Regions from separate parts of the Anabaena sp. AL93 genome, predicted to be linked through region 3. Evidence: predicted binding sites of a transcription regulator. Region 3 holds the regulator's gene; each other region holds the start of a gene.
What was found. Region 3 encodes NtcA, which controls nitrogen genes in cyanobacteria. Its sites were predicted from a motif close to TNTGTANNNNNNNNTACANA; they were not measured.
Positions count from the first base shown of each region.

Region 1: a site for NtcA is predicted at 1,154-1,173, ahead of AN486_RS14075 (Glu/Leu/Phe/Val dehydrogenase). Genes of this name have one in related genera too.
Region 2: a site for NtcA is predicted at 8,081-8,100, ahead of AN486_RS04075 (DUF3120 domain-containing protein). Genes of this name have one in related genera too.

Region 1 is NZ_LJOU01000049.1:21,850-34,683, forward strand. It holds gene AN486_RS14075 (Glu/Leu/Phe/Val dehydrogenase) at 1-1,072, opposite strand, end outside; gene AN486_RS14080 (carotenoid oxygenase family protein) at 1,430-2,896, opposite strand; gene AN486_RS14085 (folate/biopterin family MFS transporter) at 2,982-4,307, opposite strand; gene AN486_RS14090 (hypothetical protein) at 4,653-4,967, shown strand; gene AN486_RS14095 (succinate dehydrogenase/fumarate reductase flavoprotein subunit) at 5,140-6,867, shown strand; gene AN486_RS14100 (trypsin-like peptidase domain-containing protein) at 7,778-8,503, shown strand; gene AN486_RS14105 (COP23 domain-containing protein) at 8,621-9,151, shown strand; gene AN486_RS14110 (serine protease) at 9,551-12,834, shown strand, end outside.
Region 2 is NZ_LJOU01000010.1:31,831-44,664, forward strand. It holds gene AN486_RS04050 (HEAT repeat domain-containing protein) at 1-313, shown strand, start outside; gene AN486_RS04055 (family 10 glycosylhydrolase) at 315-3,224, opposite strand; gene AN486_RS04060 (TIGR03279 family radical SAM protein) at 3,524-4,855, opposite strand; gene AN486_RS04065 (undecaprenyl-diphosphate phosphatase) at 4,967-5,878, opposite strand; gene AN486_RS04070 (Rpn family recombination-promoting nuclease/putative transposase) at 6,123-7,055, opposite strand; gene AN486_RS04075 (DUF3120 domain-containing protein) at 8,103-8,834, shown strand; gene psbU (photosystem II complex extrinsic protein PsbU) at 9,128-9,556, shown strand; gene nadB (L-aspartate oxidase) at 9,764-11,437, shown strand; gene AN486_RS04090 (vitamin K epoxide reductase family protein) at 11,492-12,481, opposite strand; gene btpA (photosystem I biogenesis protein BtpA) at 12,672-12,834, opposite strand, start outside.
Region 3 is NZ_LJOU01000023.1:62-4,643, forward strand. It holds gene fabI (enoyl-ACP reductase FabI) at 1-732, opposite strand, end outside; gene ntcA (global nitrogen regulator NtcA) at 1,110-1,781, shown strand; gene AN486_RS07965 (DUF3084 domain-containing protein) at 1,995-3,443, shown strand; gene AN486_RS07970 (pre-16S rRNA-processing nuclease YqgF) at 3,514-3,936, shown strand; gene AN486_RS07975 (DUF3146 family protein) at 3,938-4,201, opposite strand; gene AN486_RS07980 (hypothetical protein) at 4,371-4,547, shown strand.

The DNA of each region.
Region 1 (12,834 bases), on a different contig from region 3:
CCCCAGCATTGGCTAAAATATCCGGTAACACGGTGACACCTTGGGCTTCTAGAACGCGGTTAGCTTCCAAAGTCACTGGACCATTAGCCGCTTCTGCGACAAATTGGGCTTTGATTTGATGGACATTTTCTGCGGTAATTTGGTTTTCCAAAGCGGCAGGAATCAGGACATCGCAAGGTAAAGTTAATAAGTCTGCATTACTAATGGGTGTTCCTTGGGGAAATCCCACCACACTGCGATGGTTTGCCGCAGCGTAGGCTTTGACAGCGGAAATATCAAGACCATTTTCGGCAAAGATACCCCCACTAGCACTGGAAACAGCGATAATTTTTGCTCCTTCTTGGTGTAGCAATTCGGCGGCTGCCCCACCTACATTACCGAAGCCTTGAATTGCTACCCTGACTCCTACCAGGGATTTACCGTGATCGGCGATCGCTTCACGAACAATAATCATCACACCGCGTCCAGTCGCCATTTCTCGTCCCAGGGAACCACCAATAGATAAGGGTTTACCTGTAACTACTCCGGGGACAGAATGACCAACATTGACAGAGTAAGTATCCATCATCCATGCCATTTCCCGCGCTGATGTTCCCATGTCTGGTGCGGGTATATCTACGGATGGTCCAATGTCTTTAATTAATTCACTAATATAACGACGACTAATCCGTTCTAATTCCCCCACACTGAACTTTTTGGGGTCTATGGGAATTCCGCCTTTGCCACCACCGTAGGGAATGCCTAACAATGCACATTTCCAAGTCATGAGCATGGCTAGGGCGGATACTTCTCGTAATGTCACTGCTTCATGGTAGCGAATACCACCTTTATAGGGTCCTAAAATATCCGAATGTTGTACCCGATGTCCAGCAAAAACCCGCACTTCCCCATTATCCATTTTGATGGGAATGGAAACTGTGACAACTTTTCGAGGGTGACTGAGTATTTCTACGATACCTTGATCTAATTTTAATTCTTTAGCAGCCCATTCTAAATAGCTACAGGCTTGATCATAAGGACAAATATGCGCTGGAGAATGATTTTCTATAAGTGGGAGAGACGTTGTCACCATAATACCTACTCCTCATCACCGTATGTTTGTGAACCGGACTGATATGGTTAGCTTACCCTCTTTTTTGAAAAAGATGTCAATTTTGTAGTTTCTGTTACAATTTTATTTCGATTTGTATGCTGTAAGACGCTTGGGCAGATAAACTATAAAAATATCTAAATTTTGGCGTTGCTGATTAAGGATATGAATTTTAGTCTCACGCAGAGGCGCAGAGGCGCAAAGAGTAAGAGTTTTAAAGGTTCAATTTGGTAATTTTATACCTCAATATGGCTGATACGCCACGCAGGCTATCAGCAACACCTGAAATTTTGATGACTTGGTTGGGTGACGCAGAAGCTTTTCCCCAACCTATATTAATTAAATGAATGTTTCAGGTGTAAAACTCCCGTGTAAGCCATAGGGAATATGATGTTTGAGGTGTAGTCTTGCAATTTCACCTTTTTCCAAATTTACAGCATCTAAAATTACCACATCTGAACGATGATGTTCTGCATCATAAACTAAGGCTATTAGCCAGCCATCATCTTCTGTTTGGGAATTTGGACGAGGAATAAAAATTGGTTCACCGATAAAACCTGCTGGTGCAGCACTCCATAATTGTCTTTGTTGTAACTCTAAATCAAGTTTGAAAATTGCTTGTAGGGGAGCATTTCCCGTTGATTTATGAGCCGCAGCCGTGTATAGATAACGATAGGATTTACCGACATGATGAGGGTGCATTGTGGGAAATTCACAAGATCGATCATCTATTAAATGATTTTCGACTGTATTGGTTGGTAAATTCAGATTAAACCGCCAAAGTTTGCCAGGAGAATTGGCATCAAAATCTGTTTCTCGATAATCGCTATTGGGTTCAACTTCTGGTAATGATTCATAGCAAATGGAATCAATGATAATTTCATTACCCACTTCAAAAGCATTAACATGATGGAAAATAAAACCTGCCTGAGTTTCTAAAACTTTGATTTTTTTAGTTGGGTTTTGGCGAGGAATAATGATGATTTTTGTAGGTTGATTTTTTTGGACTTTAATACATTGGGCGGCGCTAGATATTCCCAAAGCAAAAGGTATGGGGTGAAAACTAACAGGATTTTGGAAGAAAATACAGTAATTTTCTGTAATCACAAAATCATGAATGAAGCAAAAACCAGCAACGCTATGATTTTGTTTATTGGTGATTTCTCCGTCGGTATTTAACTCAAATATGTTAATTGTAGTTGATAGTCCTGGTGTAATAGCGAAATTAACTAATGTACCATTTGCATCAATTCGCGGGTGGGCGCTAAAGGCTTCCCCTTTAGATAAAACACCGTTAAAGTATTCATTTCCTAATGTTTCTAGAGTGTGCGGATTAAGTAAATATGGTTCGGATGCTTCCCATAGTGCTAATAGTTTTTTACCCCAATAAATTACATTAGTATTAGCAATATGTTTGATTTTGAAATCAAACATATTAGCTAACCAACCGCCCGGTTTTTGTGTACCAAAAACACCACGATAAAGAATTTTACCCGCTTTTTTTTCTGCTAAATAACCTGCTGTGGTAACAAAGCGGTTACGAAAATGGGCGCGGCCATTGGTAAATGTAATGCGGCTAATCATGCCATCACCGTCAAAGGGATGATGTAATTTTTGCCCATTAATATCTAGTAAACCAGGTCCATTTCTAAATAATGTTCCTTGCAATTCTGGTGGTATTTCTCCTTCTATATCATCAATCCAGTAATCAAATTCCTGGTGAAGAGATTCATATCCTCCTTGCCAATCTTTGAGAGTGTAGGATTTTTGGAGATTTTGCTGATCTTGAGGTTCTAATATTTGCATTTTTTCTTGGCTATGGTAAGTTTTTTCAGAAAACCAGGGATGTAAATATAGAGATAAATCTAATTGTCTTCGAGATTTTTATCTATTAAATAAGTACATCATTATCAATTCTATCATCTGGTAGCAATTTAACAAAAAATATGGGTATCAGAGAAGTACAGCTAGTGAGAATGATTAATAACCACAGGGAGTCAAATTGATATTCTGTGATTCCTAACCATTTCATCATGATTGATCCTAATGCGTAGGAAACTGTTCCTGCTACATTAAATACAGACATGATTAACGCAAAAAATGTGGCTTCTATGCCGGGAGGGCAAAGCTTTGTTGATAATACTAATATGGGCATGAATACAATTTGCCCAATCACAGTAATAATCAAACTATCACCTAAGCTAAACCAATGATCATCTATGCCTAACATTCTGTTGGTGTGCGTTACTAATAATAAATTCGTCATTCCTAAAGCTGTGGATAGGAAAATACCCGCAGTAATCATAGTTCTAAAGGGAATGTGCTTAAAGTAACGTTGGAAAGCCCAAACTCCAACTAGGGAAGCAAAACTCGTCACTAACCGAATTCGTCCTAAAAATTCTGGTTGAAAGTGGAGTTCATTAGTTGTGAAATAGAAGAATGCTGATTCAGTTTTTGGTGTAGCGTGCCAAATAAATATAAATAATGTGGGCAACCAAATTGTTTTTTGAGTAATTGCTTGGCGGATTTTTAGTAGTTGATCTTTTGTGTTGTTGCTTTTTTTGTGATCTTTATTAATAGGTTTTTCAGTAATTAACCAAGCTACAGATGAAATAATTAAAGGAAATAATGCTGTTATTAAAAATACTATACGGGTGGTAAAATATTCTAAAAGTAACCCGCTAAGGTAAGCTGTACATAAGGCACCAATAGCTGAACTACCCCAACAAAGAGATTGTAAAGAACCTATTTTGGCTTCTGATTCGTTTCTGGCTCTTTCAACTACTATGGAATCAACTATCACATCACTAATAGCCACAGAGACAGAAGAAAGTACAATCATAATTGTGGCTGTTGTACTGGTATGAGCGACTGTTCCTAAACATCCCCAAGCTGCACAGCCCAGAATTCCTGACATAACTATGTAAGGTTTTCTATGATAACCAAATATGGGTAAACTATCGGAAATAAACCCATATAATGGCTTAATCATCCAAGGTATAGTACAGATTCCCATAATTGTTGACATCTGCACGGGACCTAATAGTAATTCATCTTTGAGAAAAAAGCTGACAGCTAAACGCGATAATGTCAGTATACCTTGAACAAAATAGATGGTAAGAATTGCTATTAACTCAGCACTGGGTTCGTTACCTAAGAGAATTTTTTTGGTTAGTAAATCTTTGAATTTGGGTAAGGTAGGGGAGTCATTTAGCATTTGCATGAATAATGATTAAGTTTTATTTACTTTTATATCATAGATTTTTAAATTGAGGATAAGTTTTTATTAATTATGAAACTATAGGAATCCGGTTTGATTCTGTCAGTCGAGCGATCGCCTTTGGCGAATTTTGTATAGAAGAAACTTTCTTTTTAACCGTGTTCTCTGTATAAATGGTTATATATAAAACACATTAATTGACAATTTCCCAGGGGATGTGACTGAACATTAGTTTTTTGTAAAGTAATATTACAAACCTTGGAAATATATTGAGAAATTGTTCTTGAGGCAAACATAGATTTAAGGTAGAAGCTATAGGACAAAATTGAGGCCAGTTTTAAAATGAACACAAATAATATTCAAAACTATCGCTTTGTCTGTACCTTAACTTTTGGTGATATTTACGGTCAAATTATTGTTTGGTTAATTACGATTACTATTAGCTTGGCATCAGCTTTAGCACTAATGGGCGCAAAAAGACCTGTATACGCTTTAGCTACGGTAGGTCTTGTGGTTCTTTTATCTCTACCTTTTTTACTTTTCGCCTTTGTGACGACTTTATTAAATAATATTGAACTCAATGCTGTAGAGCCAAAAACCAAGACAGAATCAATACAAAGTAGTATTTCACAAAACCCAGTCCAAGTAACTAGCTAAAGGGGATTTCACCAATAGACATTTGGTAAAAATTAAATGTGTGTTTGCTACAACCCTTGTAGAGAAGTTACATGAAGCGTCTCTACATTTTTTTGCACCAGATGTCAAATTTACAATTTCTCTATTACCCTGTCTTGTAGATGGGGAATTTTTTTTTAATCGGTGGTTGATGATGCTTGAACATGATGTAATTATTGTTGGTGGTGGTTTGGCTGGCTGTCGGGCTGCGGTGGAAATTGCCCGGACTGACCCTAGTTTAAAGGTAGCGGTAGTTGCCAAAACTCACCCAATTCGCTCTCATTCGGTGGCTGCTCAAGGTGGTATGGCGGCTTCTTTAAAAAATGTGGATGGTACGGATTCTTGGGAAGCTCACGCTTTTGATACTGTCAAGGGTTCCGATTATTTGGCGGATCAAGATGCGGTGGCAATTTTGACTCAGGAAGCACCGGATGTGGTGATTGATTTGGAACATCTGGGGGTATTGTTTTCTCGTTTACCTGATGGTCGGATTGCTCAACGGGCTTTTGGTGGACATTCTCACAACCGCACTTGTTATGCGGCTGATAAAACTGGTCATGCAATCTTACATGAGTTGGTGAATAATTTGCGCCGTTATGGGGTGCAGATTTACGAAGAATGGTATGTAATGCGCCTGATTTTGGAGGATGGCCAGGCGAAGGGTGTGGTGATGTTTCACCTGTTGGATGGGCATATTGAGGTGTTACGGGCGAAGGCTGTGATGTTTGCTACGGGGGGCTATGGTCGGGTTTATAACACGACTTCTAATGATTATGCTTCTACTGGTGATGGTTTGGCGATGACAGCTTTGGCTGGTTTACCTTTGGCAGATATGGAGTTTGTCCAGTTTCATCCTACGGGTTTGTATCCTGTGGGGGTGCTGATTTCCGAGGCTGTGCGCGGTGAAGGGGCATATTTGATTAATGCCGATGGCGATCGCTTTATGGCTAATTACGCCCCCAGTCGCATGGAATTAGCCCCTCGTGATATTACCTCACGGGCAATTACCTATGAAATCCGGGCTGGTCGTGGAGTGAATACTGATGGTAGCGCGGGTGGTCCCTTTGTCTATCTGGATTTACGCCATCTGGGTAAGGAAAAAATCATGAGTCGTGTTCCCTTCTGTTGGGAAGAAGCACATCGTTTGCTTGGTGTAGATGCTGTAACTCAACCGATGCCGGTTCGTCCTACCAATCATTATTGTATGGGTGGTATTCCTGTCAACACTGACGGACAAGTTAGAAGTAATAATGATAGTTTTGTCGAAGGCTTTTTTGCGGCTGGGGAAACTGCTTGTGTGTCTGTTCACGGTGCAAATCGTCTCGGTAGTAACTCCTTATTAGAATGTGTAGTTTATGGTAAAAGGACTGGAGCAGCGATCGCTAATTATGTCCAAAATCGGCAATTACCATCCATAGATGAAACACGCTACATCAACGAAGCCAAACAACAAATACAACTCTTAATAGACCAACCAGGACAGTACAGAATTAATCAAATCCGTCAAGCTTTTCAAGATAATATGACTGAAAATTGTGGCGTTTTCCGCACCGACGAAGTAATGCGTCAGGGATTAGAAAAAATCGCCCAACTACAACAAAAATATTCACAAATATATTTAGATGACAAAGGAAAAAGCTGGAATACAGAATTAGTTGAAGCCTTAGAATTGCAAAGTTTAATGGTAGTTGGACAAACCATTTTAACTTCCGCCCTCAACCGCCAAGAAAGTCGCGGCGCACACTTTAGAGAAGACTTTGCCGAAAGAGATGATAATAAGTTTTTACAACACACAATGGCTTATTATTCACCCACAGGAATTGATATTCAATATCGTCCCGTCACAATCACAATGTTTGCACCAAAAGAGCGAAAATATTAATTAAAGATACAGCACTTTCCGGTGTTATGAGGTACATATCCAGCGGGCAAGATGCCCGCACTACAAGAGTTTCATGATTCAACTTTGTACCTCATAAGAGCGGAAACCGCTGTAATATTTAATTTTCTAAAATATGCGGTTATTCGGTTCTTTTTATCGAAAACCTGGTTCAAAATCAATGGCGGCCTTAGAGGATGTTTGAAAAGTTTTTAATGTATCAATAAACCCCTCTCCAAACCTCTCCCCTAAGCGGGGAGAGGCTTTGAAACCCCCCTTCCCAGCCTTCGGCACGCTGCGCTAACGTAGGGAAGGGGGGCTGGGGGGTTAGGTTTTTGGAGATTATCGGTTTCATCTAATACTTTTCAAACAACCTCTTAGAGGATGTTTGAAAAGTTTTTAATGTATCAATAAACCCCTCTCCAAACCTCTCCCCGACGCGGGGAGAGGCTTTGAAACCCCCATTCCCTTGTAGGGAAGGGGGGAAGGGGGGTTAGGTTTCGGAGATTGTTGGTTTCATCTAATACTTTTCAAACAACCTCTTATTGTGTGGGCATTTCATTGAAAATATAGAGATAATTGTTCAGAACCCTTGTCCCGCAAGGGTTTTGTTATAATCAATCCTCAATCACCATCAAAGAGACGCAAGAGCCAAATATGCCCACAATGAGAGGCTGTTACAAAAATGGTAACAACAGTTCAATTTTGTCATTTATCCTGGATAATCTTCTAAATACAATGTCATAAGTAAGTAGACGAAAATAAATCAAAGTAGATTAAGTAATGTAAAAAATCTGGAGATGATTTCGTAGTGAGGGCTTCAGCCCTCAAATGAGGAATAAATTCCTCACTACAAACTTTGAATTATTCAAGCCGTTCTACTTAGCTACCTTAGTCTATACCAAGTTCACCAATGAACAGAAAACCATATCTGATAGCAGTTACAGGGCTTGCTGTTTTATCCGTACAGGCTCTAGCATCACCAAATGGCTTGGCATTTCCCCAACCAAATCATCATTCCAACCCTGTCATAGCCCAAAACTCGGAAGAACAAACGCGCATTCGAGTGAATCAAAAAGCCAGTCCAGCCGTAGTTTATATCAACACAGGTAAATCAAGCGGCAGTGGCTTTATTGTTAGTTCTGACGGGTTAATTATTACTAATGCTCACGTTTTGCAAGATGCACCCGCAACCGTTACTGTAGTTTTAGAAGACGGGAAACGACTTCCTGCTAACGTGATTGGCTTTGCTAAAAATGGAATAGATTTAGCAGCCATTAAAATTCGTAACCAGAAGAATTTACCCACATTATCTTTAGCAAAATCAGCCCAAGTGGGACAGTCTGTATATGCTATTGGTAGTCCCTTTGGCTATGGCAATCTAAATAATTTTACTGCCGGTGTTTTGAGCAATCTTGACGAGCAAGATGGTATAATTAAACATGATGCTAGAATTAATCCCGGTAATTCTGGTGGTCCACTTCTCAATTCCCAAGCCCAAGTTATTGGCGTAAATACTGCTATTCAACTTGATAGAAATGGCAGCAATAGTGGTATTAGTATTGCCATCCTGGTAAATAAAATACAACCTTTCTTAACGGCAATTCGTCAGGGAAATATTTCCCGTTTACGGCGCTAATAGTCTGTTGAGAATTTAGCTTGGTATAGGCTTCTAGCTAGTTTGTCTATCTGAACAGGCAGGATGCCCACCCCACAGAAATTAAATGTACCTTTCCCAAATTAGGAGATTTAAGAAATGATGAAATTAACATTATTAACCACACTATTCTTAACCACCACATTAGCATCTACTCCTGTTTTTGCTCAAGAAGATGCTAATAATCAAATTCGCTTTATCTGTTCTACAAGTCGTTACTCCGAAAATGGAAAGTCTGTTCCTACTACTTTTCTTTGGACACCAAATTTCCAAAAAGCAATGGTGACTTGGACATCTGTTTTAGGAGGAGTTAAACCACAACAACGTTGTCAAAAAGTTTCTGATAACTTCCAAACAGCTTTTAATAACGGCAGTCTTAATTACGTTACCAATGGTTTTCAAAATGGGAGCAAAGTAATTTGTTCTGTGAGTTCAATTGATGGTGGTTGTGATACTGTATTATTTACATTGCGACCTCAGGACAAGTCTAGGGATGTTCTCAAACAGTTAAACAAACTCTGGTTTGGCAGTGCTACGACAGTACCTATTGCACAAAGTTCTGGAGAAGATAAATTTTACATTGATATTCGCCAATTCCTCAATACACCACCAGCGAATAAAATGCAATAAAGAAGATTCTCAAAAATTGTAGGTTGGGTAGAACGAAGTGAAACCCAACTAATTTAAGGAAGTTATCAAGAAGTGTTGGGTTTCGTTCCTCAACCCAACCTACTTAAAGAAGTTATCAAGAAGTGTTGGGTTTCGTTCCTCAACCCAACCTACTTATTTAACTAATGATCATGTAATCAATCCAGGTGAATCTTATCGCATTCAAGCACCAGATTCTCAAAAATTGTAGGTTGGGTAGAACGAAGTGAAACCCAACTAATTTAAAGAAGTTATCAAGAAGTGTTGGGTTTCTTTCCTCAACCCAACCTACTTAAAGAAGTTGTCAAGAAGTGTTGGGTTTCGTTCCTCAACCCAACCTACTTATATTCATCTCCTAATTTACTCAAACAAAAAAAGATCATGAAACACCTATTTTTTACCCTCATTTGCACAACCGCTTTATTAACTATTCCTCAGCAATTGTTATTGATTTCTCCTCAACTAGTTACCGCACAAGAACCTACAAAAAAACTATTAACCTCAGCACAATTACAAGCTTTAGCTAAATCAATCACTGTGAAAATATTAACTAAAAATGGCAGTGCTTCAGGAACTTTAATTGCCAAAAATGGTAATAATTACACTATTTTAACTAATGATCATGTGATGAATCCAGGTGCATCTTATCGCATTCAAACACCAGATGGAAAAATATATCCTGCTAATGTCATTAAAGAAAAACCAGCATCTTTAAAAAATCAAGATGTGGCTTTATTCCAGTTTCAATCAACAGTAGAATATACCATCGCTACTTTAGGAATTTCCGCACCTATAGCAGTAGAACAAAAAATTGTCGCGGCTGGATTTGTCAATGATAGTGCTAAATTAGTTTTCACAGAAGGACAAATTTCTCTGTTACCAGATAAGAGTTTTCAAAGAGGTTATCGTATAGGTTACAGCAATAAAGTTCAACCAGGAATGAGTGGCGGACCCATATTAAATTATCAAGGTGAAGTTATTGGTATTAATGCCGTTCATGCCTATCCTATTTCTGATAAAATATATACCTATATTGATAATAGTAAACCCAGTGCAGCGGAACGTCAGCAAATGCGTCAATATAGTTGGGGTGTACCAATTTATAGTGTCGCTAAAGTAGTCAATGAAGTTATTGCTAAATCGCCTAAAAAGATTGATGATTCTGCTTTGATAGCGAAAAAAGGTTTGATTAATGATATTGATAAAATTGCCCAAGAAATTACGGTTTTAATTCCTAATGCTAACCCCACAGATATGGGTTCCGGGGTAATTATTGCCCAGAAAGGTAATATTTATTATGTGTTGACTGCGGATCATGTTATCTGGAATCGTGATGAAAAAAAATTAAAAGATAAGTTAGAAATAGTCGCACCGGATAATCAAAGATATGCTATAAATATCAGCAATGCGAAAAGAATGCCTGGAGTTGATTTAGCTGTTGTTCAATTTACCAGTAATCAAAAATATCAAGTTGCAACTTTAGCAAAATATAGTTTAAATACTGAAAATCAAAAAGTGTTTGTTTCTGGTTTTCCTGGTAATAAACAACAAAATAAAAACAAACCTAATCGGATTTTGACAGCAGGAATTTTGAGAAAACAAGTAAGCATTAAGTTGAATAGTTATCTAAGCTTAAATAATCAAAGTTCCATAACACCTGCTCGAATACAAACTGTTTTAAGTGATGGTTATGATCTACTTTATAGTAATATTACTAAAGGAGGAATGAGTGGCGGCGCGGTTTTAGATACCCAAGGAAGATTAATTGGTATTCATGGCAGAGTGGAAGGTGAAACATCACTAGATTTTGATGGTGAAATCAATTTAGGTCAAAGTTCTGGTATTCCCATTAGTACATTTTTAAATTTAGTTCAACAGGTAGGAATAGATTCACAGTTAAAAGTCGAAACTACTGTACCAGCTACACTAAATAAAACAGAAGAGGATTTAATTAGTAAATATTTATTACCATTGGATGAAGTTCCTAAAAATAGCGATAATGAAATATCATGGCTAAATTATGCTAATCAACTATGGCGTTCTCAAAAATATGCAGAAGCGAGAAAAGCTGTTGATAAAACGATTGCGAAAAAACCGGATTTTTATCAAGCTTGGTATCTCAAGGGGATGATATTTAGTGAGGAACAAAAATATCCAGAATCCATTGCTGCTTTTGATAAAGCGTTGGAAATTAATCCCAACTTTGCTCAAGCTTGGAAAGAGCGTGCTAAATGGCTATTCGCTTCAGATAAATATTCAGAAGCATTGGTATCTATAGACAAAGCTATCGCTCTGAGTCCTAATCAGTTTGATCTTTACGTTTTGCGAGGTATTGGATTGTGGTGGTTACAGCGTTTTCCTGAAGCGATTGATACTTTAGATCAATCTATTAAAATTTACCCTCATGCTTATGCCTATACTATACGGGCTTATACTTATTTTTCATTAGGTGAATATCAAAAGGTTGTAGCTGATTTCAATGAAGCTATTCGTCTTGCTCCTGATAGTGCCGAATCCTACGGTAATCGGGGTAATGTTTACTCTTCCTTAAAAGACTATAAAAAGACTGTAGCGGATTACACGGAAGCTATTCGTCTCGCTCCCAACAATGCCGAATACTACATTAGTCGGGGTAATGCTTACTCTTTATTAAATGATGAAAACAAAGCTATAGCTGATTACAAAAGAGCCGTTAACATTGAACCAAAGGATGCTGATGGTTACAAAAATCGGGGTAATGCTTATTTAGGATTAAAAGACTATAAAAATGCTATATCCGATTTCACTGAAGCTATTCGCATTGCTCCCAAAAATACATTCTACTACGAATATTACCGGAGTCGGGCTGAAGCCTACTCTTTATCGAAAGACTATAAAAAAGCTATAGCTGATTATACTGAAGCTGTTCGCTTGTGTCATAACGATTTTGTCAAGGCAGTCTTATACTTAAACCGTGGTGATAACCATTTTAAGTTGAAAGAAGAAAAACAGGGTATGGCTGATTATACTGAAGGAATTCGCATTGCTCCTAACCAGATTATAGCTTTTTTAACTCAAGCAATTAAAATCGAACCTAAAAATGCAACATACTATCGTGCTAGGGGTTTTGCTTATGCTACATTGGAAGATTACAAACAGGCAATTGATGATTTCACTCAAGCTATTAAAATTGACCCCGAAAATGTAATATACTATGGTATTAGGGGTGTTGTATACTCTGAGTTAAAAGAGTACAAACAGGCAATTGATGATTACACCCAAGGCATTAAAATTGACCCCAAAAATGTCAATCTATACGCCAATCGTGGTGATGCTTATTTGCAGTTAAAAGACTATAAACAGGCTATTGATGATTACACCCAAGCAATTAAAATTGAGCCTAAAAATGCAGAATACTATCGTGCTAGGGGTTTTGCTTATGCTACATTAGAAGGCTACAAACAGGCAATTGATGATTATACCCAAGCCATTAAACTCAAACCAGACTATCCCCAAGCCTACTATCGGCGGGGTATTGCTCACCATTTATTAGAAGACTACAAACAAGCAATTGATGATTACAGTCAAGCCATTAAACTTAAATCAGACTATCCCCAAGCCTACTATCGGCGGGGTATTGCCTATCGTACATTAGAAGACTACAAACAAGCAATTGATGATTACAG
Region 2 (12,834 bases), on a different contig from region 3:
AGCCAGCGCCCTAGCACAGATGACAGAAGTAGGTTATGAAGCCATCGTCGGCGCAATTCCCGCCCTAATTGAAGCCTTAGTTACAGACCCCATCGCCGCTGTACGAAGTAACTCCGCTTGGACAATTGGCCAGCTTTGTAAAGAACTACCATCTAACGTCGTCTATGCCACAGCTATAGACGCATTAATCCAAGCTTTTGCCGAAGATAAAGACTTAGGAGTGAGAGCAGACACCAAAGCCTCACTACTGGGCGTAGGAGATCCTCGTGGTTTACAATTAATCGAAACCCTAGAACAAGAAGGATGGTTTTAGCTTAAATACCATTCCTTTGACGCATATTTAATCTTCTTTCGCCAAAACGGATGAGTCGTTCAATAGCCAGAAGACGGTTTTCCCAAACTTTAACTTGATAGAGATTGGCTTGATTTTTCCCCGGTATCTGTGAAAATTGCAATTGAACCTGGTTGAGGGCTTTTCTGGCTGTAATTAAATTAAGAGCAGACGGTACAGATGCCAGTTGATTCAACGCATCTTTTAACTCCTGATCTAATTTCTCAAACTCAGTATTGGTGATTGCAGACTTATGTAACTGACTATTTTTTTCCACCACGCGCCATTCTCTCTGCAAAGCTGCATAACGAAACGCCGCCGTGCGAAAAGGTTGACGCTGGGGTATAGGTTCGTTTTTAATTCCTTGGGTACTATTAAATATTTGTTCTAGTTCAGGATGAAAATTTTCCGCTGCAAACAACGCATAACCGTTCACTGGCAAGTCTCGCAAAAGTTGCAATTGATCAAATGCACCCATAGTTGGTAATGACTTCAGACGGATTCCTGGAACTAATAGGGTAGCACCTAATTTTGTAGAAGTAATCCACGGTTGAGCTAATCCTTGAAACCGAGGTGTATCCAAAGCATAGGTCATCGGCACAATTAAATCTATATCTCCTCTTCTTGCCCATACTTCCCAATGTTGCTGAATTTTTTCTACGCGTTCATATTCTGGTAAGGGAAAAACAGCTACTGACAAAATCAGGGTGTTTCGTTTTTGTCGCAAGGTCTGTGATAATTCAGCCACAAAGCTATCCACCTTTTGGGTGCGGAATGCTGTCCATTGTTGCCACAAATCCCGTTGACTGGGAGAAATATCCAAGGGGTCAATACCAGTCTGCTGTTTAAATTGCTCCCTTGCAGCTTTACCATAACCATAGCTACGACCAACAAGAGAGTCTTGAAAAGGATAACGAATATAATCCAAATGAATACCATCTACTTGATAGCGAGTAACAATTTCGGTATATAATTTAGTTAAATATTCTCTTACCTGGGGATTAGCTGGATCTAAAAAAGGTTTAGTTTGACCAATGGGAATAATATTACCTCGATTGTCATAATTAGCCCAATCGGGATTTGCGGCTAATACTGGTCCCAAATAATCAGGACTAACATTAATAATTTCATTATGACGGTTATTTCCAGCGGCGAATACCCACACCCAAGCGTGCAATTCCATTCCCCGTGCATGAGCTAGTTTCACCGCACTCTCTAGGGGGTCCCAGTCACGAATCAGGGGGTTTTGTTGAGGTGCTACCTGACTAGGATAAATGGGATAACTGGCATTGACGGTTTCCAAAAAAATGGTATTAATTCCGGCTTTTGCTAGTTTATCAAAAATTTTGGCTAATTCGACTTCATTGCCGGCTTTGACAATAGTGCCTCTATCTAACCACATTGCCCGAATTTCTGGTTGTGCTAATCGTTGATTGACGGGAAATTGCTGCCATAGATTTGCTTTAGCTTGTAACCATTTCTGTCTAACTGTTACATAGTTTTTTTGTTGAATTAATAAGGGGATACTTTTAACTGTTTCTCTCGCTTGTACTAATGTTTCTGCTAAGTTTGATGCTGATGTTTCTGGGTGGGAAGATGCTGTTTTGATTGATTCTGCTTTTTCCAGTGGGGAATTAGTGCCACTATTGTTGATATTTTTGGCAGAATTATAAGCTAATGCTGCTATATGGGTACTTTCTAATCTACCAATCAGATTTTCTAATTCTTTTTGCAGGGCTATACCTTCTTTTTGATCAATCGGCTGATTAGAATTAGGTATAACATCTAAGCGGACATTTTCTTCTAGTTGATTAATTGGATCAATAAAATTTTCATTAGTAATTTTAGAAACTACTAATGATCCTGTATTTTTTGGATTTGGTTGTAATTGGGAAGTAACAGTTATTTTTGTAGCAGGTTTTAGCCGGGAAATAACTGTGGTTTTTTTAGCAATCTTTTTAGCAGGTTTTACATGAGAATTAATAGTGGTTTTTTTAAGAGGTTTGGATTGGGAGGTAAGGGTGCTTTTTTTGAAGATTTTTTTGGTGGGTTTTAACTTGGAGGTAGCAATGGGTTTTTTGGGAATTTTTTTAGGAGGTGGGGATTCGGAAACAATCGGTAATTTTTCTAGAATTTGCGGTTGCGTGGGTTCAGTAGCTATTGTTGGCTGACAGTTTGAAGCAGGATTTGTAAGTTTACTTTTGCTATTAACTGGTAATCTTAAATAACGATTTAAGGATGCTTTTAACCAAGCAATGTCTAATCCTACAGATGTATCTTTTCCCCAATACCAACCTAATAAGGTAGATTTTTCAGTTGTTAATATTGCTGGTGGATGATCTTGGGAGTCCCAACTTACAGGAGTTTGACTAGTAGAATTATTAGGAATAATCACACCACCTCGAATTGCACCAAATAATTCTTTTTGATTTATCCAATCAGGAATATTCGTATTTGTGGGTTGCAAATTTTCAATGGTGTTGAAGCTAAATCCCCAATAACCTCCTAGAAGTTTTCGTAATAATTGACGAACTCCTGGTGTGGATAAATTACCCACTGGTCCACTAGCTATTAAATATCCACCTTGACTTACCCATTGATCTAAGGCGATCGCCTGTTCCGTTGTCAATACCTCTACATTGGGCAAAAATAATACCGATGGTTTACCCCAATCAGTCTTATCTTTAACTTGACTCAGCGGAATCACACAATATTTCACATTTAGCTTCTGTAAGCGGTTGCTAATTCTTTGCCATTCTTCAGGATTATTCTGGCTATTAACTACACTGAATACAGGAGAATCATTAATAGCTTTTACAGGCAATACTCCCCAGATATTAAACAGGAACAAGTTAATATTTAAAATAACGAATCCGACTGTCTTTTTATTCATTAGTCAGTTGTCAGTTGTTATACTCAACACGGCTTATTCATTTGATTCGGTGGGTAAGGGTTTAGCAGTGCTAAACCCCTACAAATCTAGGTTTTTCGTAATTTCGTAAAAGTCCATGTCCTAACCGTGTTTAGTATAAGTAGGTTGGCGTTGAAAATTATCGTTATAGCAAGGCAAGAGGCAAGAGGCAAGAGTAAAGAAGTTTTCAGCGATTTTACGTTTCTTTACACAGTTTGGTTTTATTGTGTTCACCTACTTAGTTGTTAGTTGCTAAGGATAGGAAAGAATTTTGTTAATTATTAGTCCGCTTGAAGACAAGTATTGATTAATTCCTCAACTCCCGCTACAGGGAAAATACTGACATTTAATTTTTGAGATACTTCTGCAACCGTCATATCATCTAAAAATACCAATTCTCCATGCTTCAGCATGACGCTAGGTAATAAAATTCCCTCTCCTAAATCTTGCCCTTTTAAGTTTAAAAGTAAATCATGTCCGGTTAATAAACCAGTCACACTGATACTTTGTCCCCAATAATCGCTAGATAAAGCTCGCATATTCACTTCTAAACCCGTGACAGTATTTAACTGTTCTACCAAGGGTTGAAATGCTGTTTCCACTGCATTACCGACAACCCAAGTTAATCTGCGTTGATTGGTAATTTTTGGTGGTAATAACTCAGTTGCAGTTTGGGTAAACTGTTTAATAAATAAGCGAATTGAACCTACACCATTATCAATTTGCGGATATTCTTCATATTCAGCTTCAGTAGGTAATTCCTCCCCAGCAATTAAAAACCATTCATCAGCTAACCAGACGACACTAGAATTATATTCTTGGCGAAATTCCTGGGAGAGTAATTTAACTTGATAGATTACCTCTTGGGCTTTTTCCCGCGTCACAGGTATGAGTTCATCTTCCTGGGGACGAAACCGCGTCAAACCCACCGGGACAACTGCTATTGATGCTACCGTTGGTAATTCTCCAGTATGAAAAGATGTTAAATCCCGCAATGTCCTCTCTAAATGTTCACCATCATTTATACCAGGACAGACAACAACTTGAGCATGAATTTGCAATCTTCGTTTTTGAAACCATTTAATTTGTGATAATATTTCCCCGGCACGATTATTTTTTAAAAGTCTAATTCTCACATCTGGTTCCGTGGAATGCACGGAAACATAGAGAGGTGATAACCGCATTTGTTCAATTCTTTGCCATTCTCTCGCGGTTAAATTCGTTAAAGTTAGATAAGAACCATATAAAAAGCTTAGGCGATAATCATCATCTTTTAAATATAAACTAGTTCGTTTTCCTGGTGGTTGTTGATCAATAAAGCAAAAGGGACAACGGTTATTGCACTGAATCAACCCATCAAATAAAGCTGTAGCAAATTCCAGTCCTAAATCATCATCATAATCCTTTTCAATTTCGACATGATGGGTTTTCCCCGTCGCATCTAAAACTTCTAATTCGAGAATTTCATCAGCACATAAAAATTGATAATCAATTAAATCACGGGGTTGTGTGCCATTAATAGCCACAATCGCATCACCGGCTGTAAAGCCAATTTCCTCCGCAATTGAGTCAGGTAGCACCTTGGTAATTTTCGCAGGTTGAATGGTAGTCATTAGTCAGTTGTCAGTTCTCAGTTCTCAGTTCTCAGTTGTCAGGAAAGGTTGGAGGACAGAAGGAATTTATTTGGAAGTCCCTTGTCCCCTATTTTCCAGATTTCAACTACTCTAACTATTTTTTAACATTCCCGCAGCGATCGCACTTAATATTGTTGCTCCAAATGCCAACCGATACCAAACAAATATCCAAGTATTCTTGGTTTGCAGATAACGCAACAGCCAAGCAATAGAGATATAAGAAAAAACAAACGCAGATAATGTCCCTACACCTACCACAACCAGGTCAATTTTCCCCAGTGCCTCCTTCAAAAACTGATACACAGTAGCAAGTGTTAAAGTCGGAATACCTAAAAGAAAAGAAAATCTAGCGGCTGTTTGCCTTTCTAAGCCGAGAAACAAGGCTGTAGTTAAAGTTGAACCCGAACGAGACGCACCAGGGGCTAAAGCCATCATTTGTCCGATCCCAATCAACAAACCATCACGAATTGTTAGGGTGCTAAAATCTCGCTTATGACTGCCCAGTTTTTCCGATGCACCTAATAACAGCGACATAACAATTGATACTATTGCAATAGAAGTCATACTGTTAATAGCTGAATCTTCGCTATTTAATGCTTTTTTCAGGACAAATCCGCCGATTACAGCAGGTAAAGTTCCTATAGCTATGCCTACTAACAATTTCCATTCTTCCTGTTCCCAGTCTTTTTGTTGAAAAGCCTTGAAACCTCCAGTTAATATCTGTTTAATATCTGTCCAAAAATAAATTAATACCGCTATGACACTACCAAATTGAATTGTTGCCAGAAAAGCTTTTGAACTCAATTCCTGCCAATGAAAAACCTTGGTAAACACCTCTAAATGAGCCGTACTGCTAATGGGTAAAAACTCTGTAATCCCTTGAACTATACCCAAAATAAAAGCCTGAAAAATTAACTGAATCAGATTCCCTTCCGGTACTCCTACCTGTAACAGTTGCCATGATAGTAAATTTATACTATTCACTTCTAAGATTGTTGTCATTAACAAAACTCCCAAAATCAATGCGTAATTCTAGCAAACTATCCAACTTTACTTGGTTGTTGTCAGTCTGTTTAGACAAAATCTTATCAGCGCAGTAAGTAGGTTGGCGTTGAAAATTGTCGTTATGGCAAGGCAAAAGGCAAGAGGCAAGAGTGAAGAAGTTTTCAGCGATTTTACGTTTCTTTACACAGTTTGGTTTTATTGTGTTCACCTACTTAACTCTTAAATAAACCATGCACCCAAATTACTTGTTTATCTCAGATTTTAACCATATTTTCAAATCATTAATATCTGTAAAATCTAATAATGTTTCTCCTAGCCTTTCTAATTGTTCTATGTTCAAACTTTTGATATTTTGAGTATAACTATCTTCCAGCTTTCCAAACCGTTTAGATAATATCCTTAGCAATAGGTTTGTTGCTGCATCTTTTTTACCTTCCTGTCTGCCTTCCTGTCTGCCTTCCTGTCTGCCTTCCTGTCTGCCTTCCTGTCTGCCTTCCTGTCTGCCTTCCTGTCTGCCTTCCTGTATCCCTTCCTGCTTTGCTTCTTGATATACCCGTGTTTGCTTAATATCACTCACTAAAAACATTGCTTCTATCTCCTGACGGCTTAATTGTGAAAATTTGGACAATAAAACAGTCTCCAACAACTCTATAATACCTTGTTTTTCTCTGTCATTATCAATCTCCGTCTTAGTTCTTGCCATAAGGGTTTTAACTAATTCCAGTGCTTGTGCTTCCTTACTAACAATTAACTCAATTAACCCCATACCAATTGAACCCGGTGGTAATTCATCTAAATAAATTCGTTTAATTCTCCCACTATTAATCAATTCTTGTTGATAAGCAGTCAATTCTCCCACATCTAAACTCCGTTTCGGAAATAAAGCTACGGCTTGCCAATCTTGTACAGGTTTGAATTGATTGAGATAAATGTTGATTTCGGCGATTAATTCCCAGTAAAAATCTGGTTTTTGTTGAAATTGCACTTCCACAAAATAGATGGGTTTCTTCACACTATCTGCTGTGAAAATTCCATCAAATCGAAATGCTTTTTCTTTCACTTCCACAGAAGTAAATTTATAATCTGTGGCATTTTCTGTAGGTTCTCCCAGGATTTCAAATAATAGGGTGTGGAAAGTGAGGAAGATTTGGTAGAATATCGTGTCTGTGTGCATTATTCCTGATTTTAATATTTCTTATATTACAAAAAAAAGGGAACAGGGAACAGGGAACGGGGGAAAGAGGGAATATTTTGCCATAATATTCAAAATATGGCTCATTTCTTATACATGGCAAGCTTTATGAGATTTTTTGTTCAGATTTTGCATATTATGTACTGGCGTTGCTGATTAAGGGTATGAATTTTAGTCTCACGCAAAGGCGCAATCACGCTTCGTGATCTCGAAGAGTAGACGCACTGAGGTTTGAGTTTTAAAGGTTCAATTTGGGAATTTCATACCTCAATATGGCTACGCCTATGTACTCAAGAGCCTAAAAAACTAAAGTTTCAGAGTTTAGATCTTCAGTCAAAAAAGAGATGTTTTTACAAGATGCGTAGCAGGAAAAAAACAGTATCATTATTTCAATCTCATGTTTTTAAACATGAGTTTTTTCTGTTCCCTGTTTCCTGTTCCCTGTTAAGAGTTCCCTGCCCTCACAGACAACTTTTATGGCTTACGCTACGCTATCAGCAAACCGTAAGATACAAGATAACGTCTTGGTATTTTGGCTATGAAGACAAATATGATTTTTTTATTTCCCTAGTTCTGGAATTTATATGGGAAATAATTATCTTGATAAATAAAAGCCTTATATATAGGCGCACACTTCCCCTACTTTAACATAAGTATAGCAAAAACTCGGAACACTGTCAAGCCCCCTAGCTGAAATCACCAAAAATCGTTTGATTATTGATAAAATTCTCATTATTATTGAGAATAGACCCTCAATAATTGAGAAAGTCCTTTTTTACTAGAATCCTATACAAATAACTTATAATTCAATCACAAAATTCGCAATTTCTCTGATTAATCTGGTCATTTATCAATACCAAGTCACCAAAGTGATCACTTCTGAAAACTTAGCCAAGGTCATGGTCATATTCCTTTGCCGATTGAGTGCATACCTCTATAAATATCATGTATAATCAAGATGCCCCCCTGGGGGATTTTCAGTTATGATATTGTGAAATAAGTAAAGTTTAGTAACAAATATTAAAAACTTTGATTAATCATACATTCTCTGCCTACACAGCTACTAACCCCACTGTAGATATCAATCACAGCCTGAAAAATCATCATTTACCAAATTTTCTATCTTCCCGACAAAATTGGTTAATATTTTTAGCATCAGTATTCTTAGTATCAGTACCAGTGTTCATAGAAGCTCCATTGGTGCGATCTTCTCCCATTCTTAGCGTATTATTGACAGGCTTTTGGGTGTGGTTCAGTATTAAATTAATGTCACGTCCCCAAACCTACCTGTGGGGAGATTTACTCTTTGGCTTTAGCTGGACTTGGTTAACAGGAGCGATTTATTGGGGTTGGTTAAGATATGAACCAATCTGGCATATACCAATAGAAGCATTAGGATTACCTTTTGCTGTGTGGTGTTTAGCGAAAAATTGGGGTAAGGTTGGCAATTGGTTTTACCTGGGTTCTTTACTAGGAACAGTTTTAACCGATATTTATTTTTATTTGGTGGATTTAATGCCTTATTGGCGACAAATTATGAGAACAGATCCATCAGGTGCTTCACAAATCTTACAGAATGCCCTAGCACAAGTCCAAACCCCTTGGGGAGAAGGCTGGGCAGTCATTCTTGCCCTGATGCTGATGACAGTAGGAACAGTCTCTTTACTCCATAAGCAATCCCATTGGTATGCCTTTGGGGGGGCGGTTTTGAGTACAATTCTAGTAGACAGTCTCTTCTTGTTAGCAGCAGTCCTGGCGTGAAATTCCCATCAATTCAGGTAAACACCGAAAAATGGGCGCAGAGGTGCTATGAGGTCAGATTTTTGGCAAAAGTCAAATCAAACCAAATAGTCGTAAATATTATGGATATTGATACGCTGTATATTAGTTTTTGATGACTGTTGTGCAAGCTCTCAAGCTTAAACCATGAAGAAGCTAGGATCAAGTTAGAAAAGAAACTGCTCTAACACCCTTAAAATTCCGGCTTATGCCCTACAGTTCATAGCTTTTGGCTGCAAAATTTTATTATTCCTGGAAAAAAAGAGGTAAAAATCGTGAAAGGATTGGTGCGTTTATTTACTGTGTTTACATTGTTGCTAGGTTGCTGGGGAATACTGGGAACTACCCAGACAGCCCAAGCTGTTAGTTTCAATAGCTTTCTGGGAAATCAAGTTCCAGTTTTAGCGATCGCTCGTCAAAATAGAGCAGATCAGAAGCTAGGAACAGAGTTTGGTAAGAAAATTGATTTGAACAATACCAATATGCGGGCTTTCCAACAATATCCAGGACTTTATCCCACATTGGCTAAGAAGATTGTCGCTAATGCTCCCTACGAAAAAGTAGAAGATGTATTAAATCTGCCAGGATTGACCGATAGCCAAAAAGAACGTTTGCAAGCTAACTTGGATAATTTCACCGTGACAGAATTGGAGCCTAACTTCAACGAAGGCGACGATCGCATTAACAACGGTATCTACAGATAACTAAGGATTGGGGATTGGGGACTGGGGACTGGGGACTGGGAATTGAAAACATATTCCCAATTACCCATACCCGAAGTTTAGATTTTAAATTTTGGGCTGTAAATCCCAAAAATCATCCAAATCACAAAAATCATAGTTAGCCCTTGTTCCCTATTCCTGGCTGTAAATCCCAAAAATCATCCAAATCACAAAAATCATAGTTATACCTTGCCCGATATAAATATTCCTAACCAATTCGATGTTTTAGTAGTCGGTGCCGGTGCAGCAGGACTATATACAGCCCTATGTCTACCCACATCCTTACGAGTCGGCTTAATTACTAAAGAAACAGTCTCACTCTCTGCCAGTGATTGGGCGCAAGGTGGCATAGCCGCAGCTGTAGCCCCAGAAGATTCGCCAAAACTGCATATTGAAGACACATTAAAAGCAGGGGCTGGTTTATGTGATATCGCCGCTGTCAAATTCCTAGCCGAACAAGCCCCCAGTTGTATTCAGTCCCTGGTTGACCTGGGCGTAGCTTTTGATCGTCATGACAGTAACTTAGCTTTAACCCTAGAAGCAGCCCATTCTCGTCCTCGCGTGCTTCATGCAGCCGATACTACTGGTAGAGAAGTTACCACCACCCTGACAGATCAAGTCCTACGTCGTCAAAATATCAAAGTAATTCAGCAAGCTTTAGCTCTGAGTTTATGGATAGAACCCCAAACCGGTCAATGTTTGGGAACTAGCCTATTTTATCAAGGGAAAATTACCTGGATTAGAGCCGGGGCTGTGATTTTAGCTACAGGTGGCGGTGGTCAAGTATTTGCCCAAACTACTAACCCAGCGGTAAGTACAGGTGATGGTGTGGCCATTGCTTGGCGGGCAGGGGCAATTCTCCGTGATTTAGAATTTGTCCAATTTCATCCCACAGCCCTCAGCAAACCAGGACGTTTTCTCATTAGTGAAGCTGTGCGTGGAGAAGGGGCGCATTTGGTGGATGACACCGGGCGACGTTTTGCCTTTGATTACCACCCAGCAGGGGAACTAGCACCCCGTGATGTGGTCAGTCGAGCTATTTTCAGTCATTTACAAAAAACGGCTGCTGACCCGGCTACAGCGAATGTCTGGTTAGATATGCGCCCCATTCCCCCTGACAAAATTCGCCACCGTTTCCCGAATATCATCGCTGTTTGTCAACGTTGGGGGATTGATGTTTTTACTCAACCCATTCCTGTTTCTCCTGCTGCCCATTATTGGATGGGTGGTATTCTCACAGATGTCATGAATGCCACGAATATTCCCGGTTTATACGCCATTGGAGAAACTGCCAGTACGGGAGTACATGGTGCTAATCGTTTAGCTAGTAATTCGTTGTTGGAATGTATTGTCTTTGGGGCGCAAATGGCTAATGTTGACTATGAAAAATTGCAACTGGGAAAACAGGAATCTGCTAATATTATTGAAACTGAAAGTTTGGCAGTTAACCCATCTCTAATTGAGTGGGAAAATCAACAAAGACAATTAGCAGAAATTCGCCAAAATTTACCCCGTGTAGTTTGGCAAAGTGCAGGTATTTGTCGAGAAAAATCAAGTTTAGAAAATGCCATTTCTCAAGTTGCATCTTGGCAAGAAGACTTTGCGGCTTTATCTTTAAGTCAATTATTATTGAGTTTAAAACCAACACAATCAGTTAATTTTCAACAACCACAAATTGAAAAGGAATTGCGGCTTTGGGCGGAAACTCGTAATTTATTAGATGTGGCGGAATTAATTCTCAAAAGTGCTGTTTTTAGAACCGAAAGCCGGGGTGGACATTACCGTTTAGATTATCCCGAAACTGATCCTAATTGGCAAGTGCATACTATTGTCCAAAATCAGCAATGGGTAATGGGTAAATAACAACAGAACTAGATCCCCGACTTCTTAGAGAAGTCGGGGATCTTATGAACAACTTTAACGAAAATATTTAAAGTTTTTCGGACCTGTGTAACCAGTTATTTTTCCTAGTTCCTCTAAAGTCTGGACTCCGCTATAACTTTTACCATTAATAATCCAAGTCGGGAAACCTTCGATTTTTGCAGCTTTACATAATTCTGGTTTACCATTGGGACTATCGCCAGCGCACTCTACCTTAGAATTATCATTAATGATTTGATAAGCCTCTTTACCAAAAAGTAGCTTTTGTTCGTGACAGTGTGGACACCAATAGGCTACATATTCCTTAGCACCAGATTTGACAAGATGTTGGGCTAGGGCTATTTCGGCTGCACCAGATTTAGTGGTAATTTCCCAGCCAAATTGAGGATTTGGTTGTTCTTTAGGAGTAAAGGTAATTGCTGTTGGTTTGCCATCAGTTGATTCAGTAATGTTACCTGATGGATTTACTTGAGAATAAACTCCTAAAGTCCCAATTAGCGTCACCATTGCCACAATCACAGCCGTAAATAAAAGTTGTCCAATGTCTTCCCAATCTCTACCCATGACGGTTAACACTAACATAGTTAATGCAAACAAGGCAGAGGCAATACAGTACAGACAAACAGCTTGGAGTTGAAATGCCAGGACATACATTAAGTATCCACTGAAAACTGACATAGCGATCGCTCCCACAAACAGCAACCACCAAGTTAAATTTTCTAGTTGTTTCTGACTTTTGTGATTTTCCCCTGCGTTCAATGCTAAGGGAGCTAAAGCCAATATCAACATCCCCATGTATGCCAATAAACCAAATACAGGTAATGGTTGACCTAAAACCGTAGCCCAAGGACTAGAAAGGACATCCACACAACCTTTAACATTTTCTGGGGTAGTACAAACCGGAGTGCTACCGGTCAGCTTTTCATAGGTGAGATAACCTGTATTTAGGATACCAAAACCAGCAATAGTTGCGATCGCCGAACGCGACCATTTATGAATCCAAGGAGTAGAACGACGACGAATCATAATATTGGTAATGGGTAATGGGTAATTGGTAATGGGTAATTGGTAATTGGTAATTGGGGAATAGAATCTAAAGATCCTCCTAATCATCTAAATCAAGAAAATCAAAAGAATCATAGTTTAGACAATTTCTAATCAAGAAAATCAAAAGAATCATAGTTTAGACAATTTCTAATCAAGAGAATCAAAAGAATCATAGTTTAGACAATAGAGGTCTGCGGGCAGCTTCGACAAATTGGCTGACGCGAATCGGATCTATTGGTTGCTGAATTTGACCATGACGTTTCAGAGAACTAGAAACAATCACCCCGTCTGCGGCTTTTAACAAAGTACCCACATTTTCCCAACTTGCACCA
Region 3 (4,582 bases):
TCCAGTAATACCGCTTGCTAAATCACTGCATAAGAAAGCTGCTGTATTGCCTACCTCTAGTTGAGTGACGGTGCGACGGAGTGGTGCTACTTTTTCGACGTGATGAATCATATCCAAAATGCCACCAACGGCTGAAGACGCTAAGGTGCGAATAGGTCCAGCAGAAATACCATTGACGCGAATATTATCGGGTCCGAGTTCCGCTGCCAAGTAGCGAACACTGGCTTCTAAACCAGCTTTAGCCACACCCATGACATTATAGTTAGGAATTGCTCGAACTGCTCCCAAATATGTAAGAGTAATAATACTTCCGCCTTCAGTCATTAAAGGTTTAGCTGCACCGCTTAACTGTACCAGTGAATAGGTGCTAACTTCCAGAGCCGTATTGAAACCAGAACGAGAAGTTTGACTAAAACCTCCGGTCAAATCTTCTTTTTTTGCAAAGGCTAAACAATGCACTAGAATATCTATTTTCCCCCATTCTTGCCGGATGGTTTCAAAAGTAGATTGAATTTGCTCGTCATTTTCAACATTGCAGGGCAGAAATAGGCTAGGACTGAGCGTTTCTACCAATTCAGAAACTTTTTTTTCCATTTTACCCTTGTCATCTGGCAAGTAGGTAATGCCCAAATTAGCCCCGGCTTTGTGTAGTTGTTGGGCAATTCCCCAAGCGATAGAACGGTTATTGGCAATACCTGTAACTAGGGCATTTTTTCCAGATAGATTGAGCATAGAAATTGCTAATTTAATTCATCATTAGGAGCATACTAGAATCTGAGCCTAGTTTGACTGCATCGGGCTAGGGATTTTCCAAAATGCTCCATAAGCAAGCAGTAAGCCCCAAAAAATCATGCCCATGTTTACAAAAATTCTCAAGAAATTGACAATTTTTAGAGGCAAAACTTTTGGAGTATAATTGGTGAAACTACTTATCAATAATTACTAGCTAAACGGAACAACAATTATGTATCATTATAAACGGAAGGCTAGGAATTCCGCGTTTAGGTATAGGAAAAAACAGCAAGGTTAATGGTGATTTATTGATTTTTCGGGTGTATTCTTAGGTAATTAGTTTTTGTTTTTCTGGCATTGGGTAGGGGAAGGGAGAAATGATAGTGACACAAGATAAAGCCCTAGCAAATGTTTTTCGTCAAATGGCGACCGGGGCTTTTCCTCCGGTGGTGGAAACATTTGAACGGAACAAGACGATCTTTTTTCCGGGAGATCCTGCTGAACGAGTTTATTTTCTTCTCAAGGGTGCTGTGAAACTCTCAAGGGTGTACGAGGCAGGAGAAGAAATAACGGTGGCTCTGCTGCGAGAAAATAGCGTCTTTGGTGTGCTGTCGTTGCTGACAGGCAATAAGTCTGATCGATTTTATCATGCAGTGGCATTTACTACTGTAGAATTGCTTTCAGCCCCAATTGAACAAGTTGAACAGGCACTGAAGGAAAACCCAGAGTTATCAATGTTAATGCTGCGAGGTCTTTCTTCGCGGATTTTGCAGACGGAGATGATGATTGAAACTCTTGCTCACCGTGATATGGGTTCAAGGTTAATTAGTTTCTTGTTGATTCTTTGTCGAGATTTTGGCGTTCCTTGCGCTGATGGTATTACCATTGATCTGAAGTTATCCCATCAGGCGATCGCTGAGGCAATTGGCTCTACTCGCGTTACAGTCACTAGACTGCTGGGAGATCTACGCGAGAAGAAAATGATTTCCATTCATAAAAAGAAGATTACTGTGCATAAACCTGTTGCTTTAAGTAAGCAATTTACTTAAAAGTTATGGGTAAATGGAGTTGGCACGGCTTCTATTTTTGAGGTAATACGGTCTTAGGGTCTCCCTAAGTAGCGTCACTACCATAGAGATTAAACCGTTAATGTGGAGGAAAGTCTCAAAATTGTATAATTCCTACTTTGGCCTAACTCCATTTACTCACAGACAATGGTTGAACGTAGTAGGCTGTATCGGTCAGCATTGCGGTAGTTAAAAATGGCCACCGGGTACATCCTTATTGCAGCAATTCTTATTTTGGGAGGCGTAATTGCTACCGTTGGCGATCGCATCGGCACACGAGTTGGCAAAGCTCGTCTCTCACTTTTCAATTTACGTCCGAAAAAAACTGCTGTAATTGTGACTATTTTTACAGGCGGTCTAATTTCTGCATCAACTTTAGCAATTCTCTTTGCGGCTGATGGCGGATTGCGAAAGGGCGTATTTGAATTAGAGGATATTCAAAGAGATTTGGGGAACAAGCGGGAACAACTAAAAATCGCAGAAGCGCAAAAAAGTCAGGTTGAGAGTGAGTTAAATAAAGCCAAACAAGAACAAAGTCAAGCACAGGAAGAATTACAGAAAATTAATAAGTCATTACAGGCAGCAAATACTAAACAAAAGACCACACAAGCTCAACTCAATCGCACTCTTAATCAGCAAGCCAAAACCCAAGCCCGACTTAATGCAACTCAAAGCCATCTTGGTGGAATTGTGATTCAGTATCAACAGGCAAGAAGTGAATTACAAACTCTTTATAATCAGCGACAAACATTACAAACGGCAGTAGAAGAGTTAAAGGCGGAACGGAAAAGATTATACGCTGAAGCAAAACAGGCAATTGATGAAGCGAAGACGGTAATTGAAAAACGCGATCGCAAAATTGTTAAATTAGATAAACTTATTCAAAATCGTAACCTCGAAATTAAACAGCGGGAAGAAGTTATTATGACTAGAGAATCTCGCTTAAAAGAATTAGAGAAACAACAACAATTTTTAGAGCAGGAAGTAGCCAGACTAGAAAAATATTATCAGTCCTACCGTGACCTCCGCTTGGGTAAACTAGCCTTAGTAAAGGGTCAAGTAATAGCGGCAGGATTAATTACTGTAGACAAGCCTGATGCAGCACAGCAGGCAATTATCCAAATTCTTCAGGAAGCTAACCGCAATGCCAATATTCAATTAACTGAACCTGGTGCTATTCCGGCTAATAAAGAAATACTCCGTGTCACTAAAGATCAGGTTAAAGCACTAGTTGCACAAATTAAAGATGGTCGAGAATATGTAGTCCGAATTTTCTCCGCAGGTAACTATGTCAGAGGTGAAAAGCAAATAGAATTTTTTGCAGATGCAGCGAGAAATCAACTCGTATTTTCATCAGGGGAAGTGCTGGCTACTACTACAGCGGATTTAAAAAATATGACATCTGAACAAATGCGTCAACGCTTAGATTTACTAATTTCCGCTTCCCAGTTTCGCGCCCGCAATGCGGGAATTGTCGAAAGTGTCCAAATAGAAGGAACTTTTCCGCGCTTTGTTACCCAATTACAGCAAACGGAACAGGAAGTAGAAATCAAAGCTGTAGCCGCAGAAAATACTTATACTGTAGGTCCGCTAAGAGTCAAGTTAGTAGCCCTCTTGAATGGACAAATTCTTTTTAGTACGTGAAGAATTTAATTAAAGATTGAAAATTACTACAATCAATATTGGGCGCAGACCCTGCGCCCCTACGTAAATAATGACTAATACACAACCTGTAATTTTAGGATTTGATCCCGGTCGTGATAAATGCGGGATTGCGGTGATGGGATTGGATAGACAACTATTTTATCATCAAGTTGTTTTGGCAAATGAGGCGATCGCTAATATTGAAACACAACTGCAAAAATTCCCTGTATCCTTAATGGTGATGGGAGATCAAACAACGGCTAAAAAGTGGAAACAGCAACTTAATCAGGAATTAAGCAAACCCACCAATATCATTTTAGTTGATGAACGTTATTCCACTTTACAAGCACGCGATCGCTATTGGCAGATGTATCCACCCCAAGGCATCACTAAACTATTACCCAAGGGTTTGCGTCAACCCCCCCGGCCAATAGATGACATTGTGGCCATTCTCCTGATTGAACGATATCTTAACCGACTAACTGACAACTAATTTACAATTCAGCCCGAATTGTAAAAGCATAATCCCCTCCAGGTTCTAACTGATAGTCCTGTTGTTCTAAAAACCGCCCTAGAGGTTCTTTGATTAAAGCACGACCCTGGGAAGGCTTTACAGAAAGTTCTCCCCGACGGAAATGCCACTGGAAATGCCACTGAAAATTACCGGCGCTAACTTCACCTTCAAGAAAGCCTTGTTGCCAAGATTGGCGGGTAACTCTCACATGAGCAGTAGTTTCTGGCAGACGTTTAGCACTCACGCTTGTTTGATGTCACGTATGGGATAAAAGCCAATTATTTATGTAGGCTACTTATTCTATGTACCAAAAATAGCTTAATTCTACAAACTAATCAAAACAAGATAAGTTAGTAAAGTCCAGTTTCTTAACTACTCTTTTGTGGTCAAATTACGATAAAAGCAAGATAATAATGCAATTATTACATAAAACTATTTGTGAAGAGTGTGCTTTTTATATCAAATTAGAATGCACTCACCCTGATGAGTTGGGAGTTAATTGTGCTACTGTCACTTTCTGTAATTCATTCACTCCAGCGGTAGAAATTGATAGTCCTTGCGTGTCTTTTGGTAATGATGATGAATATTAATTTATACAGTGCGTAAGTCCTATAAACTTACGAAT